DNA from 4 places in the Kitasatospora brasiliensis genome. Region 3 is predicted to be linked to each of the others. Evidence: riboswitches for the same ligand, from Rfam matches in the RefSeq annotation. Region 3 holds a riboswitch; each other region holds the start of a gene.
The links. Region 3 has a riboswitch for cobalamin ahead of QWJ13_RS21065 (FecCD family ABC transporter permease). Riboswitches for the same ligand answer to the same signal wherever they lie in the genome.

Region 1 (3,850 bases), on a different contig from region 3:
GTCACTACGGTCGGGATCCACCACATGCGAAACAAGTGATTTGAAAAATTCTTCAAGTTCATACATGCTGTCATGCCGTTGAACCGGTGGAAGGCGCGTCCGAGCGCCGTCGGACGAGGGAGAGCAAGGCATGAGCCCCGCCGCCGCGGTGCGCGAACGGGTACGAGGCGTCCTGCCCACCCGGGCGATCCTCGCCACCATGGGCCGCTCCCCCCGCAAGGACCTGCTGGCCGGCCTCACCGTGGCCATCGTGGCGCTGCCGCTGGCCCTGGGGTTCGGCATCTCCTCCGGGGCGGGCGCCGAGGCCGGACTGGCCACCGCCGTCGTGGCCGGGGCGCTGGCCGCCGTGTTCGGCGGCTCCGACCTCCAGGTATCCGGGCCGACCGGTGCCATGACCGTCGTCCTCGTCCCGATCGTCGCCCGCTACGGCACCGACGGCGTGCTGACCGTGGGCCTGCTGGCCGGAGTGCTCCTGCTGCTCCTCGCCCTGCTCCGGGCCGGACGTTGGATGGCGTACGTGCCGGTGCCCGTGATCGAGGGCTTCACGCTCGGCATCGCCGGGGTGATCGCCCTCCAGCAGGTGCCCGGCGCGCTCGGGGTGCCCAAGCCCGAGGGTGACAACCCGGCCGTGGTGGCCGCCCGGGCCGTGCGCGACTTCGCCGCCACACCGCACTGGGCCTCCGTCGGGGTGGCGCTCGCCGTCGCCGCCGTGATGCTGGGCGGCGTACGGCTGCGGCCCGCGCTGCCGTACTCGCTGATCGCCGTCGTCGCCGCGACCGTCACCGCCCAGCTGGCCGGCCTGCCGGTCGCCACCATCGGCCATCTGCCCAGCGGACTGCCGGCGCCCTCGCTCGGCTTCCTCGACCTCTCCGCCGTGCCCGCGCTGCTGCCCTCCGCGTTCGCCGTCGCCGCACTGGCCGCGCTTGAGTCGCTGATGTCCGCGACGGCGGCCGACGCGATGAGCGCCTCGGAGCGGCACGACAGCGACCGCGAGCTGTTCGGCCAGGGCCTGGCCAACCTGGCCGCCCCGCTGTTCGGCGGCGTCGCCGCGACCGGCGCGATCGCCCGGACCGCCGTCAACGTGCGCTCCGGCGCCGCCTCCCGGCTGGCCGCCCTGGTGCACGCGGCGGTGCTGGCGGTGATCGTCTTCGCCGCCGCGCCGCTGGTCGCGGGCATCCCGCCGGCGGCGCTGGCCGGGGTGCTGATCGCGACCGCCGTCCGGATGGTCCAGGTCGGATCGCTGCGGGCGCTGGCCCGTACCGGGCGCGGCGAGGCCGCCGTCCTGGCCCTGACGGCCGTCGCCACGCTGGCCTTCGACCTGGTCACCGCGGTGGTGATCGGCGTGCTGGTCTCCGGCGTCCTGGCGCTCGCCGCGGTGGCCCGGGCGGCCCGAGTCGAACAGGTCCCGCTGCGCGCCGACCTGCCGCCCGCCGACCACCACGCGGAGGAGCGGGCGCTGCTCGCCGAGCACATCGTCGCCTACCGCATCGACGGGCCGCTGCTGTTCGCGGCCGCGCACCGCTTCCTGCTCGAATTCACCGAGGCCGCCGAGGCCGACGTCGCGATCCTGCGGATGTCGCGGGTCAGCGCGATCGACGCCAGCGGCGCGACCGTCCTCGGCGACGCCATCACCGCACTCCGGCGGCGCGGCACCCTCGTCCTGGTCTCCGGCATCCGCGACGAGCACCAGCGCCCGCTGGACGCCCTCGGCGTGCTCGACCCGCTGCGCGCCGACGGACACGTCTTCGCCACCACCCCCGAGGCCATCGCCCACGCCCGGGCCCACCTGCACGACCGGGCGGCCCTCGTCGGCCACGGCGTCGGCCGGAACCCCCGCTGACCTCCTCACCCGTCCCGTAGATCGCCCTCGAACATCCTGGATAAGCTGAACTCATGAGCGACAACCTTCCCCCGTGCCCGCAGTGCTCCAGCGAGTACACCTATGAGATGAACGCCCTCATGGTCTGCCCCGAGTGCGCCCACGAGTGGGTGCCCGGCGGCGCCGACCAGGCCGGGGCGCCGGTCGGCGAGCGGGTGATCAAGGACGCTGTCGGCAATGTGCTGAGCGACGGGGACACCGTCACCGTGGTCAAGGCGCTCAAGGTCAAGGGCAGCGTCTCCGGCATCAAGGCCGGCACCAAGGTGCGCAACATCCGCCTGGTGGACGGCGTCGACGGGCACGACATCGACTGCCGCATCGAGGGCTTCGGCGCGATGCAGCTCAAGTCCAGCGTGGTCAAGAAGGCCTGACCCGCGGGGCTCGGCCGTCCGAGGCCGTCCGAGGCCGTCCGAGCCCCCGACGACGAGCACGGAGGAATCCCGTGGGTGCCCAGGCGCCCGCGGGATTCCGGCGTTTCACGCCGTTTCACGCACCCTGGCCAGGTTCGCCGGCTGTCGCCCTGGACTTACTAGGACGTCCAACTATATGGTCGATGGCAGGTCCGCGGTGTCAGGGAAGCCGGTGTGAGTCCGGCACGGTCCCGCCACTGTGACCGGGGAGTCCGTCCTCATGCGACAGAGGGCCACTGGCAGCCAGCCGGGAAGGCCAGGGGGCGGGCGTGGATCCGGGAGTCAGGATACCGGCCGCGGATGGTTCGTGTTTTCCACGAGGATGGAGACGACACGCATGACTCCGGGCCGCTGTTCCCGCTCCGCTGCCGTGCTGCCGACCGCCGGAGCCCACTGCTTCTGACGGTTCGTCAACTGACCCACCCCGCACGGTCGATGTGTCGATCTGTGCGCGGTGGTGCGCTCCATTCCTCCTCTCCCGAATCCTGACGAGAGAAGGAACCGATGGTCCGTGAACTGACCCACTTCGTCGGCGGCAAGCACACCGCCGGGACGTCCGGCCGGTACGGCGACGTCTTCGACCCCAACACCGGCCGGGTGCAGGCCCGGGTGCCGCTGGCCGACCGCGCCGAGGTCGATGCGGTGATCGCCGACGCGGCGCAGGCCCAGCCCGAGTGGGCGGCCTGGAACCCGCAGAAGCGGGCCCGGGTGCTGCTGCGCTTCCTGCAACTGGTGGAGCGGGAGAAGGCGGACCTCGCCCGGCTGCTCTCCGCCGAGCACGGCAAGACCGTGGCCGACGCCCACGGGGACCTCCAACGCGGCCTGGAGGTCGTCGAGTTCGCGGCGGGCATCCCGCACCTGCTGAAGGGCGAGTTCAGCGACAACGCCGGCACCGGCATCGACGTGTACTCGATGCGCCAGCCGCTCGGCGTGGTCGCCGGCATCACCCCGTTCAACTTCCCGGCGATGATCCCGCTCTGGAAGGCCGCGCCCGCGCTGGCCTGCGGCAACGCCTTCGTGCTCAAGCCCTCGGAGCGCTGCCCCTCGGTGCCGCTGCGGCTGGCCGAGCTGTTCCTGGAGGCCGGGCTGCCGCCGGGCGTGCTCAATGTGGTGAACGGCGGCAAGGAGGCCGTGGACACCCTGCTGGAGGACCCGCGCGTCCAGGCGCTCGGGTTCGTCGGATCGACGCCGATCGCGCAGCACGTGTACGCCACCGCCGCCGCGAACGGGAAGCGGGCGCAGTGCTTCGGCGGCGCCAAGAACCACCTGATCGTGATGCCGGACGCCGACCTCGACCAGGCCGCGGACGCGCTGATCGGCGCCGGGTACGGTTCGGCCGGCGAGCGGTGCATGGCGATCTCGGTCGCCGTCCCGGTGGGGGAGGAGACCGCGGACGCCCTGGTGGCCAAGCTGGTCGAGCGGATCGCCGCGCTGAAGGTCGGGCGCTCGGACGACCCGGCGGCGGACTTCGGCCCGCTGGTCGGCGCCGACGCGCTCGGCCGGGTCCGCGACTATCTGGACATCGGCGTCCGGGAGGGTGCCGAACTCGTCGTGGACGGGC
Region 2 (3,850 bases), on a different contig from region 3:
CCGGGGCCTGGACCCGATCCCGCCGAGCCCTGACCTCGGCTACGCCGAGAACTTCTTCCGGATGTGCTTCGGCTCCGTCCCGGCGCCCGAGGTGGTCCGCTGCCTGGAGATCTCCCTGGTGCTCTACGCGGAGCACAGCTTCAACGCCTCCACCTTCACCGCCCGGGTGGTCACCTCCACCCTCTCCGACCTCTACAGCGCCGTCACCGCGGCGATCGGCGCCCTCAAGGGCCCGCTGCACGGCGGCGCCAACGAGGCGGTGATGCACATGCTGACGGAGATCGGGGAGCCCGCCCGCGCCGCCGACTGGCTGGACGAGGCCCTCGCCGCCAAGCGGAAGATCATGGGCTTCGGCCACCGCGTCTACAAGCACGGGGACTCCCGGGTGCCGATCATGCAGGCCGCCCTCGACGACCTGGTCGCCCGCACCACGGACCCGGAGGCCGCCCGGCTGGCCGCCCTGCACACCGCGCTGCGCGAGGCCGTGCTGGAGCGCAAGGGCATCCACCCCAACCTCGACTACCCGGCCGGCCTGGCCTACCACCTGATGGGTTTCGACACCCCCGTCTTCACCCCGATCTTCGTGCTGAGCCGGATCACCGGCTGGACCGCCCACATCACCGAGCAGCTCACCCACAACGCCCTGATCCGCCCGCTCGCCTCCTACCACGGCCCGGGCCGGCGGGCGGTGCCGGCCTCCGTGTGACGAACCACCCCGGGGCGGGTGCGGCACCACTGCCGCACCCGCCCCGATGCACGTCAACCGGCCCCGTCAGTCGGCCAGTTCGGCGCGCAGCAGCCGGGCTGCGCCGACCAGTCCCTCCAGCGAGGCCCGGGTCTCCGGCCAGCCGCGGGTCTTCAGCCCGCAGTCCGGGTTGACCCACAGGCGCTCCGCCGGGATCGCGGCCAGGCCCGCGCGCAGCAGCGAGACCACCTCCTCGGTGCTCGGGACGCGCGGGGAGTGGATGTCCCAGACGCCGGGGCCGACCTCCCGCGGGTAGCCCGCCTCGGCCAGTTCACCGGCCACCTCCATGTGCGAGCGGGTGGCCTCCAGGGAGATGACGTCCGCGTCCAGCTCGTCGATCGCCGTCATGATGGCGCCGAACTCGGCGTAGCACATGTGGGTGTGGATCTGGGTGTCCGCCCGGACGCCCGAAGTGGCCAGCCGGAACGCCTCGGTGGCCCACGCCAGGTACGCCGGGCGGGCGGCGGCGCGCAGCGGGAGGGTCTCGCGCAGCGCCGGCTCGTCGACCTGGACGACGGCAGCGCCCGCCGCTTCCAGGTCGGTGACCTCGTCGCGCAGGGCGAGGGCGACCTGCCGGGCGGTGTCGGCCAGCGGCTGGTCGTCGCGGACGAAGGACCAGGCGAGCATGGTGACCGGGCCGGTCAGCATGCCCTTGACCGGGCGCACGGTCAGGCCCTGGGCGTAGCCGAACCACTCGGTGGTCATCGGGTGCGGGCGGGAGATGTCGCCGGCCAGCACCGGCGGGCGCACGTACCGGGTGCCGTAGGACTGCACCCAGCCGTGCCGGGTGGCCAGGTAGCCGGTGAGCTGCTCGGCGAAGTACTGGACCATGTCGTTGCGCTCGGGCTCGCCGTGCACCAGGACGTCCAGCCCGGCCTTCTCCTGGTAGCCGATGACCTCGCGGACCTCGGCCTCCATCCGCTCCCGGTAGGCCGCCGCGTCGATCCTCCCGGCGGTCAGGTCGGCGCGGGCGGTGCGCAGTTCGGTGGTCTGCGGGAAGGAGCCGATGGTGGTGGTGGGCAGCAGCGGCAGGCCGAGCCGGGCCCGCTGGGCCTCCGTCCGCTGCGGGTAGGCCTGGGCGCGGCGGGTGTCCTCGGCGGTGACGGCGGCGGCGCGGGCACGCACCGCCGGGTCCCGGGTGATCGGCGAGGCCGCACGCGAGGCGAGGTCGGCGCGATTGGCGGCCAGTTCGGCGGTGACCGCGCCGATACCCTCGCGCAGGCCCCGGGCGAGCAGCACGGCCTCCCGCGCCTTCTGCTTGGCGAAGGCCAGCCAGCGCGCGATCTGCGGGTCGATGTCGCGTTCGGCGGCGGCGTCGATCGGCACGTGCAGCAGCGAGCAGGACGGCGCCACGTCGACCGTGTCCGCGAGGCCCAGCAGGGTGGCCAGGGTGGCGAGGGACTTCTCCAGGTCGTTGATCCAGATGTTGCGTCCGTCGATCACCCCCGCCACCAGGCGCTTGCCGGGCAGCCCGCCCACCGCGGCGAGGTCCGCCAGGTTCGCGGCGGCCGGGCCGGTGAAGTCCAGTGCCAGACCGTCGACCGGGGTCTTCGCCAGCACCGCCAGCGCCTCCCCGAGCCGGTCGAAGTAGCTCGCCACCAGCAGCTTGGGCCGCTCGGTGAGGGCGCCCAGCTCGCGGTAGGCGCGGGCGGCGGCGTTCAACTCGGCGGGGGTGCGGTCCTGCACCAGCGCGGGCTCGTCCAGCTGCACCCACTCGGCGCCGGCGTCCTTCAGCTCCGCGAGCAGTTCGGCGTAGACCGGCAGCAGCCGGTCCAGCAGGGTGATCGGCTGGAAGTCGGCGGCCACCCCGGGCGCCGGCTTGGCCAGCAGCAGGTAGGTCACCGGCCCGACCAACACCGGCCGGGCCCGGTGGCCGAGCGACAGCGCCTCCCGCAGCTCGCCCACCGCCTTGGACGGATCGGCGGCGAACACCGTGTCCGGCCCCAACTCCGGCACCAGGTAGTGGTAGTTGGTGTCGAACCACTTGGTCATCTCCAGCGGCGGCACCTGCTGGGTGCCGCGCGCCATCGCGAAGTACCCGTCCAGCTCGTCGGCGGCCACCGCCGCCCGGTGGCGCGGCGGGATCGCCCCGACCGCCACGCTCGTGTCGAGCACGTGGTCGTAGAGCGAGAAGTCACCGGTCGGGACTTCCTCGATCCCGGCCCCGGCGAGCTGCTGCCAGTTCGCCCGGCGCAGGTCGGCCGCGGTGGCCAGCAGATCCTCCGCCGTGACGGCGCCCTTCCAGTACCCCTCGATCGCCTTCTTCAACTCACGGTTGCGGCCCTGGCGGGGGTAACCGTGCACGGTGGCCGCGGCTGCGGACTTCGTGGTCAAGGGACTCTCCTTCGCGAGCCTGATTCCTCACATGACCGGTGACGGCCCGAGGACGCGAAGGGTTGACGGACCGGGCGGTCGCCCGCGCCCGTGCGCGGCCCCGCCTGGTGTGGTCGCCGACCCGCCCACGAGGTCACCGGATGGCCGCACGCGAACGGTCGCGTACGGGCAGTGGCAGGTCTTCGGACTCGCGGGCACGGCCGCCCTGGTTCCAGGGCGGACACCTACTGGCCGTCGCTTCCCAGACCCGTCCCGGGTCCAGTGCGTATGACGGCGGTCGTTCCCGCTCACCGCTGCGGGGCAGTCCCGGATTCCCACCGGGTTCCCTCTTGCGACGCGCCTGCCTGGCGGGCAGGGCGAACCAGCTGCCCCGCCAGCTTAGAGGCAAAACGACGGCGTGGAAGCGGAAATCTCGGAAGGCGTCTGCATGGTGAGACGGCTGGGCCGTGAGGGGCTGCCCGGCCCATCCGCCGCGGGACTGCCCCGGCCCGTCCGCCGAAGGGCTGTTCGGCCCGGCCGCGCGGGGTTATTCCGCCCGGCCGCGCGCCGCCGCGGCCCGACGGGCCCGGCGCTCCTGTGCCGCCCGGCCGCGCCGCTGGTCCTCGGCGCTCTCCAGGACCAGCTCAGGGACCTGGTGCGGCCGGCCCTCCGCGTCGACCGCCACGAAGACGAGTTGTGCCGTCGCCACCGTGGTGACGGGCCCGGTGAGGTTCCACCGCTCCGAGGTCACCATCACGGCCACGTCCATCGAGGTCCGTCCGACGTGCTCCA
Region 3 (3,850 bases):
GACGTCGTTGGTCACCACCCGGGCGGGCTTCTGGGCGAAGGTGAGCTTCTCGCCGCAGTTCTCCACCGTCACCGGGTAGTGGGCGGTGGTGGTGGCGGCCTCCTTGGGGGCGATCTCGGCGCCGCAGGCGGTGAGTCCGAGGGTGAGCAGGGCGGCGGCGGCAACGGCCTTGGTACGCACGGTGGTTCCTTCGACGGGGTGGATCAGGCGGAGGGGGCGAGGCGGTCGAACAGCAGCTGGACGGCGCCGGTCTCCGGGTGCCGCACCGGGGTGGCGCGGACGCCGAACACCTCGGCCAGCAGGGCGGGTCGGAGCACCTCGTGGGGCGGGCCGGAGGCGACGATCCGCCCCGCCCGCAGCACGTACAGCAGGTCGCAGTGGCCGGCCGCCAGGTTGAGGTCGTGCAGCGCGGTGAGCACCGTCGGGCCGGCCTCGCGGGCGAGCGCCAGCACCTCCAACTGGTGGGCGATGTCGAGGTGGTTGGTGGGTTCGTCCAGCACCAGCAGGCGCGGCTCCTGGACCAGCGCGCGGGCGAACAGCACCCGCTGCTTCTCGCCGCCGGACAGGCTCAGGAAGCCCCGCTCGGCGAGGTGCCCGGCCCGGACCTTGCGCAGCGCCTCGGCGCAGCGCTCCTCGTCCCCGTCGGTGGGGGCGCCGAAGCCGCGGCGGTGCGGCAGCCGGCCCATGGCGACCACCTCGGCCACGGTGAAGTCGAACTCGGCGGAGTGCTCCTGGGAGAGCGCGGCCACCCGCCGGGCGCTCGCGCGGGCGGTGAGCGCGTGCAGGTCGTCGCCGGCCAGCCGGACGGCGCCGCCGGCGGGCTTGAGCACCCGGTAGACGCAGCGCAGCAGGGTCGACTTGCCGCTGCCGTTCGGCCCGACCAGTCCGACCACCTGCCCGGCGGCGGCCGCCAGGTTCACCTCGTGGACCAGCCGGGTGCCGGCCAGCTCCACCGAGACGGCGTCCACGGCGAGGTCCTGGGCTTCGGTCGTCCCGTTCATCGGCCGGCTCCGAAGGCCTGGCCGCGGCGGCGCATCAGCAGCAGGAAGGCGGGCACGCCGAGCACCGCGGTGAACACCCCGACGGGCAGTTCGGCGGGCGCCAGCAGGGTGCGCGACGCGATGTCCACCCAGACCAGCAGCAGTGCCCCGGCGAGCGGCGCGATCACCAGCACCCGGCGGTGCCCGGCGCCGACCAGCATCCGGGCCAGGTGCGGCATCAGCAGCCCGACGAAGCCGATCGCCCCGCTGACCGCGACCACGGTGCCGGTGACGGCGGCGGTGACCACGAACAGCTCGCGGCGCAGCCGGTCCGGGTCCACCCCGAGCGAGGCGGAGGTCTCGTCGCCCATGGCGAGCGCGTCCAGCCGGCCGGCGGCGCACTGCAGGTAGGCCAGGCCGGCCAGCACGGTGGCGGCGGCGAGCGGCACCTTGCCCCAGGTGGCGCCGCCGAGGCTGCCGAGCAGCCACATCATGGCGTCCCGGGCGGCCTCGCCGCGGTCGGCGGCGAAGACCATCAGGGTGGTGGCGGCGGAGAAGCCGTAGGACAGGGCGGTGCCGGTGAGCACCAGGCGCAGCGGGGTGAGCCCGTACGCGGTGCGGGCGGCGAGGTAGACCAGTGTCATCGCGGCGAGCGCGGAGCCGAAGGCGGAGGCGGAGATCGCCCACACCCCGAGCGAGGCGAAGGCGCCGAACAGCAGGACGGCGTTGGCGCCGACGGCCGCGCCGGAGGAGATGCCGAGGACGAAGGGGTCGGCCAGGGCGTTGCGCACCAGGGCCTGGACGGCGACGCCGCAGGCGGCCAGTCCGGCGCCGACCACGGCGGCGAGGATGGTGCGCGGCAGCCGGATCTGCCAGACGATCGCGTAGGCGGCGGCCTCGTCCGCGTCCAGCCGACCGCCGGTCAGTCCGGCGCCGAGCAGCCGCAGGACGTGGGGCAGGTCGATCCCGGAGGAGCCGAGGGCGACCCCGCAGACCAGCGAGAGCAGCAGGGCGACGGCGAGGCCGGCGGCGAGCGGGGCGACGGGTGCGCGGCGGGTGGGCGGGCCGGCCGCGCGGTCTGCGGGCGCGCGGTCCACGGAGGGGCGGTTCACGGGTGCGCCTTGCCTCGGGCCGCGGGTGCGCCGGGGCGGGCGCGCGGGCGTGCCGGGGCGCCGTTCCCCTCGCAGTCCGCGGCGAGTTGTCGGGAGGTCGGCGGCCGAGGGCGATCGGGCTGGCGTGGCCGTCCGGGCTGGTACGGGCCGCGCTCACCGTTGCGGGTCAGCGCCGGATTCACACCGGACTTCCCCCTCGGACGCCCTGGCAGCATAACAGCCGCTCAGGGCATTCAACCCTTACCGATGGCGGGTGGGACGTGAACGCACGACCGCCCCCGTCCGGTGGTCCGGACGGGGGCGGTCGGGTGGCGACTCGTCAGGCTCAGGCCTGCTTGGTCTCCCAGAAGATCTTGTCGACCTCGGCGATCAGGTCCAGCAGGGCCTGGCCGGTGGCCGGGTCGGTGGACGCCTTGGCGGCCGAGGCGGCCTTCAGGGTGTCGTTGATCAGCTGGTGCAGCTGCGGGTACTTCTCGAAGTGCGGGGCCTTGAAGTAGTCGCTCCACAGCACCGAGATGTGGTGCTTGACGGCCTCGGCGCGCTGCTCCTTGATGATGATGGCGCGGGCGCGGAAGTGCGCGTCCTCGTTGGCCTGGTACTTCTCCTGGGTGGCCTTGACGGACTCGGCCTCCAGCTTGGCCTGCGCCGGGTCGTAGACGCCGCACGGCAGGTCGCAGTGGGCGTGGGCGGTGGCGCGAGGTGCAAACAGACGAGAGAACATGGGAGTCCTTCCTTAGATCGTCTTCCCGCGCCCGAGATTACCCTTCCGCCCTCCCGGATTCGCGATCGGGCGGTGGGCCTAGGGCAAAAGGCGGACCGGGAACCATGTCATTTCGGACATCGAACGGATGACGGTCCGTACGGCAGACTGGGGGTCGGCCGAGCGGGAGGAGGAGTCGTGGCGCGGAGCACGCGACCGGAGGGCAGCGCACTGCCGTTCGGGCTGGTCGACGTGGCGGGGCCGTCGATGGTCCCGACCCTGCGCGAGGGCGACCGGCTGCTGGTCCGCTACGGGGCCCCGATCCGGCCGGGCGCGGTGGTGCTCTTCCGGCACCCCTTCCAGCAGGACCTGCTGGTGGTGAAGCGGGCCGCGGAGCGCCGGGCCGAGGGCTGGTGGCTGCTGTCCGACAACCGCCCGGTGGACAGCGACAGCCGCAGCTACGGTGCCGTCCCGGACGAGCTGGTGCTCGGCCGGGCGCTGCTGCGGCTGCGTCCGAGCCCGGCCTGGCTGGCGCCGGGCCGTCGACTGGAGCGGCTGCTGCTCACCCCGCGGCTGGCCCGGGTGCCGGGCCTGGCCCGCCGGCTCGGCGCCTGGGTCGAGGACGTCTAGAAGCGGGCGTCTGGAAGCGGACGTCTGGAAGCGGGCGTGGAGAACGCGCCGCTACGCCTGGGCGGCGGCCTCCGCCTCCTGGCGCTTGCGGGCCCGGTAGGCGGCCACGTTGGCGCGGGTCGCGCAGCGGTCCGAGCAGTAGCGGCGGGAGCGGTTGGTCGAGGTGTCCAGGTAGGCGTTGCGGCAGGGCGCGGCCTGGCAGATGCCGAGCCGGTCGGCGCCCAGCTCGGTCAGGTGGACGGCCAGCCCCATGCAGGCGACCGCGCTGAAGTGCGCGGTGGCGGTGGCGGAGTTGTCGGCCAGGTGCAGGTGCCAGCGGGGCCGCCCGGCGTCGTCCAGGTAGTCGTGCCCGGAGATCAGCGGGCTGACGGGGTACTCCATCAGCAGGCTGTTCAGCAGGTCGACGCCGCGGATCTCGTCCCCCTCGG
Region 4 (3,850 bases), on a different contig from region 3:
TGTTCCAGAGGGTGGCGTGGTCGGCACCGGGAAAGGGCCGAAGGCTGACCACGTCGTGGCGGACGGCGGCCAGCTTCTCGGCGGTGCGGAAGGGAGCGATCCGGTCCTCGGGGCTGTGCAGCAGGAGGGTGGGGACGCGCAGGTCGGTGCCGTCGGCGAGGCGGCCGAAGTCGGCGAGGTCGACGCCGGTGCGGCCCTCGGCGGCGAGCGCGCCCAGCTCCGCGGCGACGCCCCGGTAGCCGGCCCGGGCGGCGTCCCGGCGGGCCGAGGCCGGGAGATCGAGCACCGGCGAGTCGAGGACCAGGCCGCGGATGGCGTGCGACCAGGCCGAACGGGCCGCCGTCTGGAGGACCATGGTGGCGCCCAGGGACCAGCCGTACAGGATCACCTTGCCCGCGCCGCCGTCCAGCGCCAGCCGTACCGCCGACTCGATGTCCCGCCACTCGGTCTCGCCGAAGTGGCTCAGCCCGTCCGGGGAGGCGGGGGCGCCCTGGTCGCCGCGGTAGGTGACGGAGAGGACGGGCAGGCCGAGCCGGTGGAGGAGGGGGAGCACCGGGAGGGTCTGCCCGCGGTCGGCCTCGGGACCGTGCACCAGGATCACCCAGGTGCCGCGTTTGCCGTCGAGCCGCCAGGCGGGCAGGGAGCCGAGCTCGCCTTCGGCGGCGGTGTCGGTGAAGGCGAGGCCGAGCGCCTCGGCGGGGTCGCCGAGCAGAACACGGGGTGTGAAGCGGACCTCGGTCCCGGGGGTGAGGGTGCCGCGCTCGGCGCGGACCAGCCGTCGGGTGACGCCCCGCTCGTCGCTGTGCAGGATCTCCTCCACGACCGCGTGCCCGCCGTCCCCCCACTCGACCGCCCAGCGGCCCGGGCGCAGGCTCGCCGGGCCGCGGGTGAAGGTGACCCGGCCGGGAGCCAGGTCCCGGACCAGGACCGGCCCGGACTCCCGGGCGGCGGTCGCCGGACGGACCAGCCGCTCGGAGGCCCGACGACCGACCACCAGCACGGCTGCCCCGACCGCGGCGGCCGCCACGACGGCGGCGGTTCCCCAACGCATCTCGCTCCCCTGCTCTGTTGTTCACGTGCTCCGCTGTTCACGTGGCCTGTTGCTCACGTGCCCCGCTCTTCACGTGCTCCGCTGCTCACGTGCCCGCTGCTCACGGACCGGACGGTGTTCGTGCACCAGTTCACCGGCATACCGCCCGCCCGGCCACCGGACTGGGCCGTTCGGGTCACCGGGGGCGGCCCGACGACATGGGAAGAGGCACCGGGGAGGTGCCGGAAAGGTGCTGAGGAGGCGTCGGAAACGAACGGTGCGTCGGTGACGATCCCACCGGCCGTCAGCCCCGCCCGCGTGTGACCAACCCCTCCGTGACCTCGGTTGACTCCCGCTTCGAGCCCGTGATGGGATCCTGAGGCCAAACGGAGGCATGGAGAGGAAGCCGGTGGAATTCCGGCGCGGTCCCGCCACTGTCACCGGGAAGCACGCTCGGAACAACGCCACGGCGGCCGTCGAAGGCCGCTGGAAGGCTCCGGGAGTGCGTTCGACCCGGAAGCCAGGAGACTCTCGCCCCCGTCACGTCGATCCAGGGCGCGGACCCTGAGTGAGGACACGCACGCGATGCAGGCTGCCCCGCCCTGCCGGACGCCGAGCTGCCTTCCGCCGTGCGGCCGATGACCCCGCTGACGCCGTCTCCACGCCCGCTGGTGCCTGCTCCCCGCCCACTGGCGCCTGCTCCGCGCCCGCTGACCCGCGCCGTCGCCTTCGCACTCGGCGCCGTCGCGGGTTACGCCGCCGACGCCCGCTTCGCCGACCCCCGCCGGGGCCACCCGGTGGCCGTCTTCGGCAGCGCCGCGACCCGGCTGGAGCGACGGCTGTGGCGCGACGACCGGGCCACCGGCGCCGGGTACACGGCGCTGTGCGTGGGCGCGGTCGCGGCGGGCGCGCTCGCCATGGACCGTACGGTCGGCCGACGCCCGCTGGGCCGGGCGGCGCTGGCGGCGGCCGCGACCTGGACGGTGCTCGGCGGCACCTCGCTGACCAGGGAGGCGCGCACCATCGGCCGTTCGCTGGCCGCCGACGACCTCGCGGCCGCCCGGGAGCGGCTGCCGCACTTGTGCGGACGGGACCCGAGCGCGCTGGACGGGCAGCAGATCGCCCGGGCGGTGGTCGAGTCGGTCGCCGAGAACACCGCCGACGCCGTGGTGAACGCGCTGACCTGGGGCGCCCTGGCCGGCACCCCCGGCCTGCTGGCCTTCCGCGCCGTCAACACCCTGGACGCGATGGTGGGCCACCGTTCGCCGCGCTACGCCCGCTTCGGCTGGGCCTCGGCCCGGCTGGACGACCTGGCGGGCTGGCCCGGCGCCCGGCTGACGGCGCTGCTGACGGTGGCCGCCGCGCCCGAGCCCCGGACCGCCTGGCGGGTCTGGCGCCGGGACGGCTCCGCGCACCCGAGCCCGAACGCGGGCCAGGCGGAGGCGGCGTTCGCCGGCGCGGTGGGCGTCCGGCTGGGCGGGACGCTCCGGTACGGAGAGCGGGTGGAGGACCGGCCGGTCCTGGGCGCGGAGCTGCGGCCGGTGACGGTGGACGACATCGAGCGGGCCTGCGCGCTCTCCCGGCGGGTGGGCGCGCTGGCGCTGGGCACCGCGGTCGCCGGGCACGTGCTGCTGCGCACGCTCCTGAAGAAGAGGGGACGGGTATGACGAACGCGCTGCTGGTCGCTGGGACGACCTCGGACGCGGGCAAGAGCGTGGTGACGGCCGGGATCTGCCGTTGGCTCGCCCGCCAGGGCGCCCGGGTCGCGCCGTTCAAGGCGCAGAACATGTCGCTCAACTCCTTCGTCACCGCCGACGGCGCGGAGATCGGCCGCGCCCAGGCGATGCAGGCGCAGGCCGCCCGGGTGGAGCCGGAGGCCGCGATGAACCCGGTGCTGCTCAAGCCCGGCGCGGACGGTCGCAGCCAGGTGGTGCTGCTGGGCCGGCCGGTCGCCGAGGTGGGCGCGCTGGACTACCGCGAGCGCAAGCCCGTCCTGCTGGAGCGCTCCCTGGAGTGCCTGGCCGATCTGCGCCGCCGCTACGACGTGGTGGTCTGCGAGGGCGCGGGCTCGCCCGCCGAGATCAACCTGCGTGACCGCGACATCGCCAACATGGGCCTGGCCACGGCCGCCGACCTGCCGGTGGTGGTGGTCGGGGACATCGACCGCGGCGGGGTCTTCGCGGCGATGTACGGGACGCTGGCGCTGCTGTCCGCGGAGGACCAGCGGCACGTGGCGGGCTGGTTCGTCAACAAGTTCCGCGGCGACGCGCGGCTGCTCGCGCCCGGCCTGGAGATGCTGCGCGAGCTGACCGGCCGTCCGGTGCTGGGCACCCTGCCGATGCTGCCCGGACTCTGGCTGGACGCCGAGGACTCGCTGGACCTGTCCACCGTGGTGGAACGGACGGACGGACGCGGGCCGCTCGGCGCGGACGTGCTGCGGGTGACGGTGGTGCGCTTCCCCCGGCTGTCCAACTTCACCGACCTGGACGCGCTCGCCCAGGAGCCCGGCGTGCTGGTGCGCTGGGCGACCAGGCCGGAGGAGCTGGCCGACGCCGACCTGGTGGTGCTGCCCGGCACCCGAGCCACCGTCGCGGACCTCGCCTGGCTGCGCGAGCGGGGCCTGGAGTCGGCCCTGCGGGCGCGGGCGGAGGACGGACTGCCGATCCTCGGCGTCTGCGGCGGCTACCAGATGCTGGCGCACTCGATCGTGGACGAGGTCGAGTCGAAGGCGGGCGCGGTCGAGGGGCTCGCGCTGCTGCCGACGCGGGTGCGCTTCGGCGTGGAGAAGGTGCTGGCCCGGCCGGTCGGCGAGGCGTTCGG

Region 1: linked by a shared signal. The riboswitch ahead of QWJ13_RS00350 (CoA-acylating methylmalonate-semialdehyde dehydrogenase) and the one ahead of QWJ13_RS21065 (FecCD family ABC transporter permease) in region 3 are both predicted to bind cobalamin.
Region 2: linked by a shared signal. The riboswitch ahead of metE (5-methyltetrahydropteroyltriglutamate--homocysteine S-methyltransferase) and the one ahead of QWJ13_RS21065 (FecCD family ABC transporter permease) in region 3 are both predicted to bind cobalamin.
Region 4: linked by a shared signal. The riboswitch ahead of QWJ13_RS24150 (cobalamin biosynthesis protein) and the one ahead of QWJ13_RS21065 (FecCD family ABC transporter permease) in region 3 are both predicted to bind cobalamin.

The regions. Positions count from the first base shown of each region.
Region 1 is NZ_JAUOOW010000001.1:88,386-92,235, reverse strand. It holds gene QWJ13_RS00360 (SulP family inorganic anion transporter) at 131-1,840, shown strand; gene QWJ13_RS00355 (zinc ribbon domain-containing protein YjdM) at 1,894-2,250, shown strand; cobalamin riboswitch at 2,428-2,602, shown strand; gene QWJ13_RS00350 (CoA-acylating methylmalonate-semialdehyde dehydrogenase) at 2,794-3,850, shown strand, end outside.
Region 2 is NZ_JAUOOW010000001.1:78,681-82,530, forward strand. It holds gene QWJ13_RS00310 (bifunctional 2-methylcitrate synthase/citrate synthase) at 1-706, shown strand, start outside; gene metE (5-methyltetrahydropteroyltriglutamate--homocysteine S-methyltransferase) at 773-3,079, opposite strand; cobalamin riboswitch at 3,236-3,461, opposite strand; gene QWJ13_RS00320 (acyl-CoA thioesterase) at 3,606-3,850, opposite strand, start outside.
Region 3 is NZ_JAUOOW010000005.1:338,330-342,179, reverse strand. It holds gene QWJ13_RS21075 (ABC transporter substrate-binding protein) at 1-180, opposite strand, end outside; gene QWJ13_RS21070 (ABC transporter ATP-binding protein) at 204-1,001, opposite strand; gene QWJ13_RS21065 (FecCD family ABC transporter permease) at 998-2,092, opposite strand; cobalamin riboswitch at 2,199-2,329, opposite strand; gene sodN (superoxide dismutase, Ni) at 2,418-2,813, opposite strand; gene sodX (nickel-type superoxide dismutase maturation protease) at 3,060-3,422, shown strand; gene QWJ13_RS21050 (CGNR zinc finger domain-containing protein) at 3,474-3,850, opposite strand, start outside.
Region 4 is NZ_JAUOOW010000006.1:299,355-303,204, forward strand. It holds gene QWJ13_RS24145 (alpha/beta hydrolase family protein) at 1-1,051, opposite strand, end outside; cobalamin riboswitch at 1,430-1,561, shown strand; gene QWJ13_RS24150 (cobalamin biosynthesis protein) at 1,702-2,697, shown strand; gene QWJ13_RS24155 (cobyric acid synthase) at 2,694-3,850, shown strand, end outside.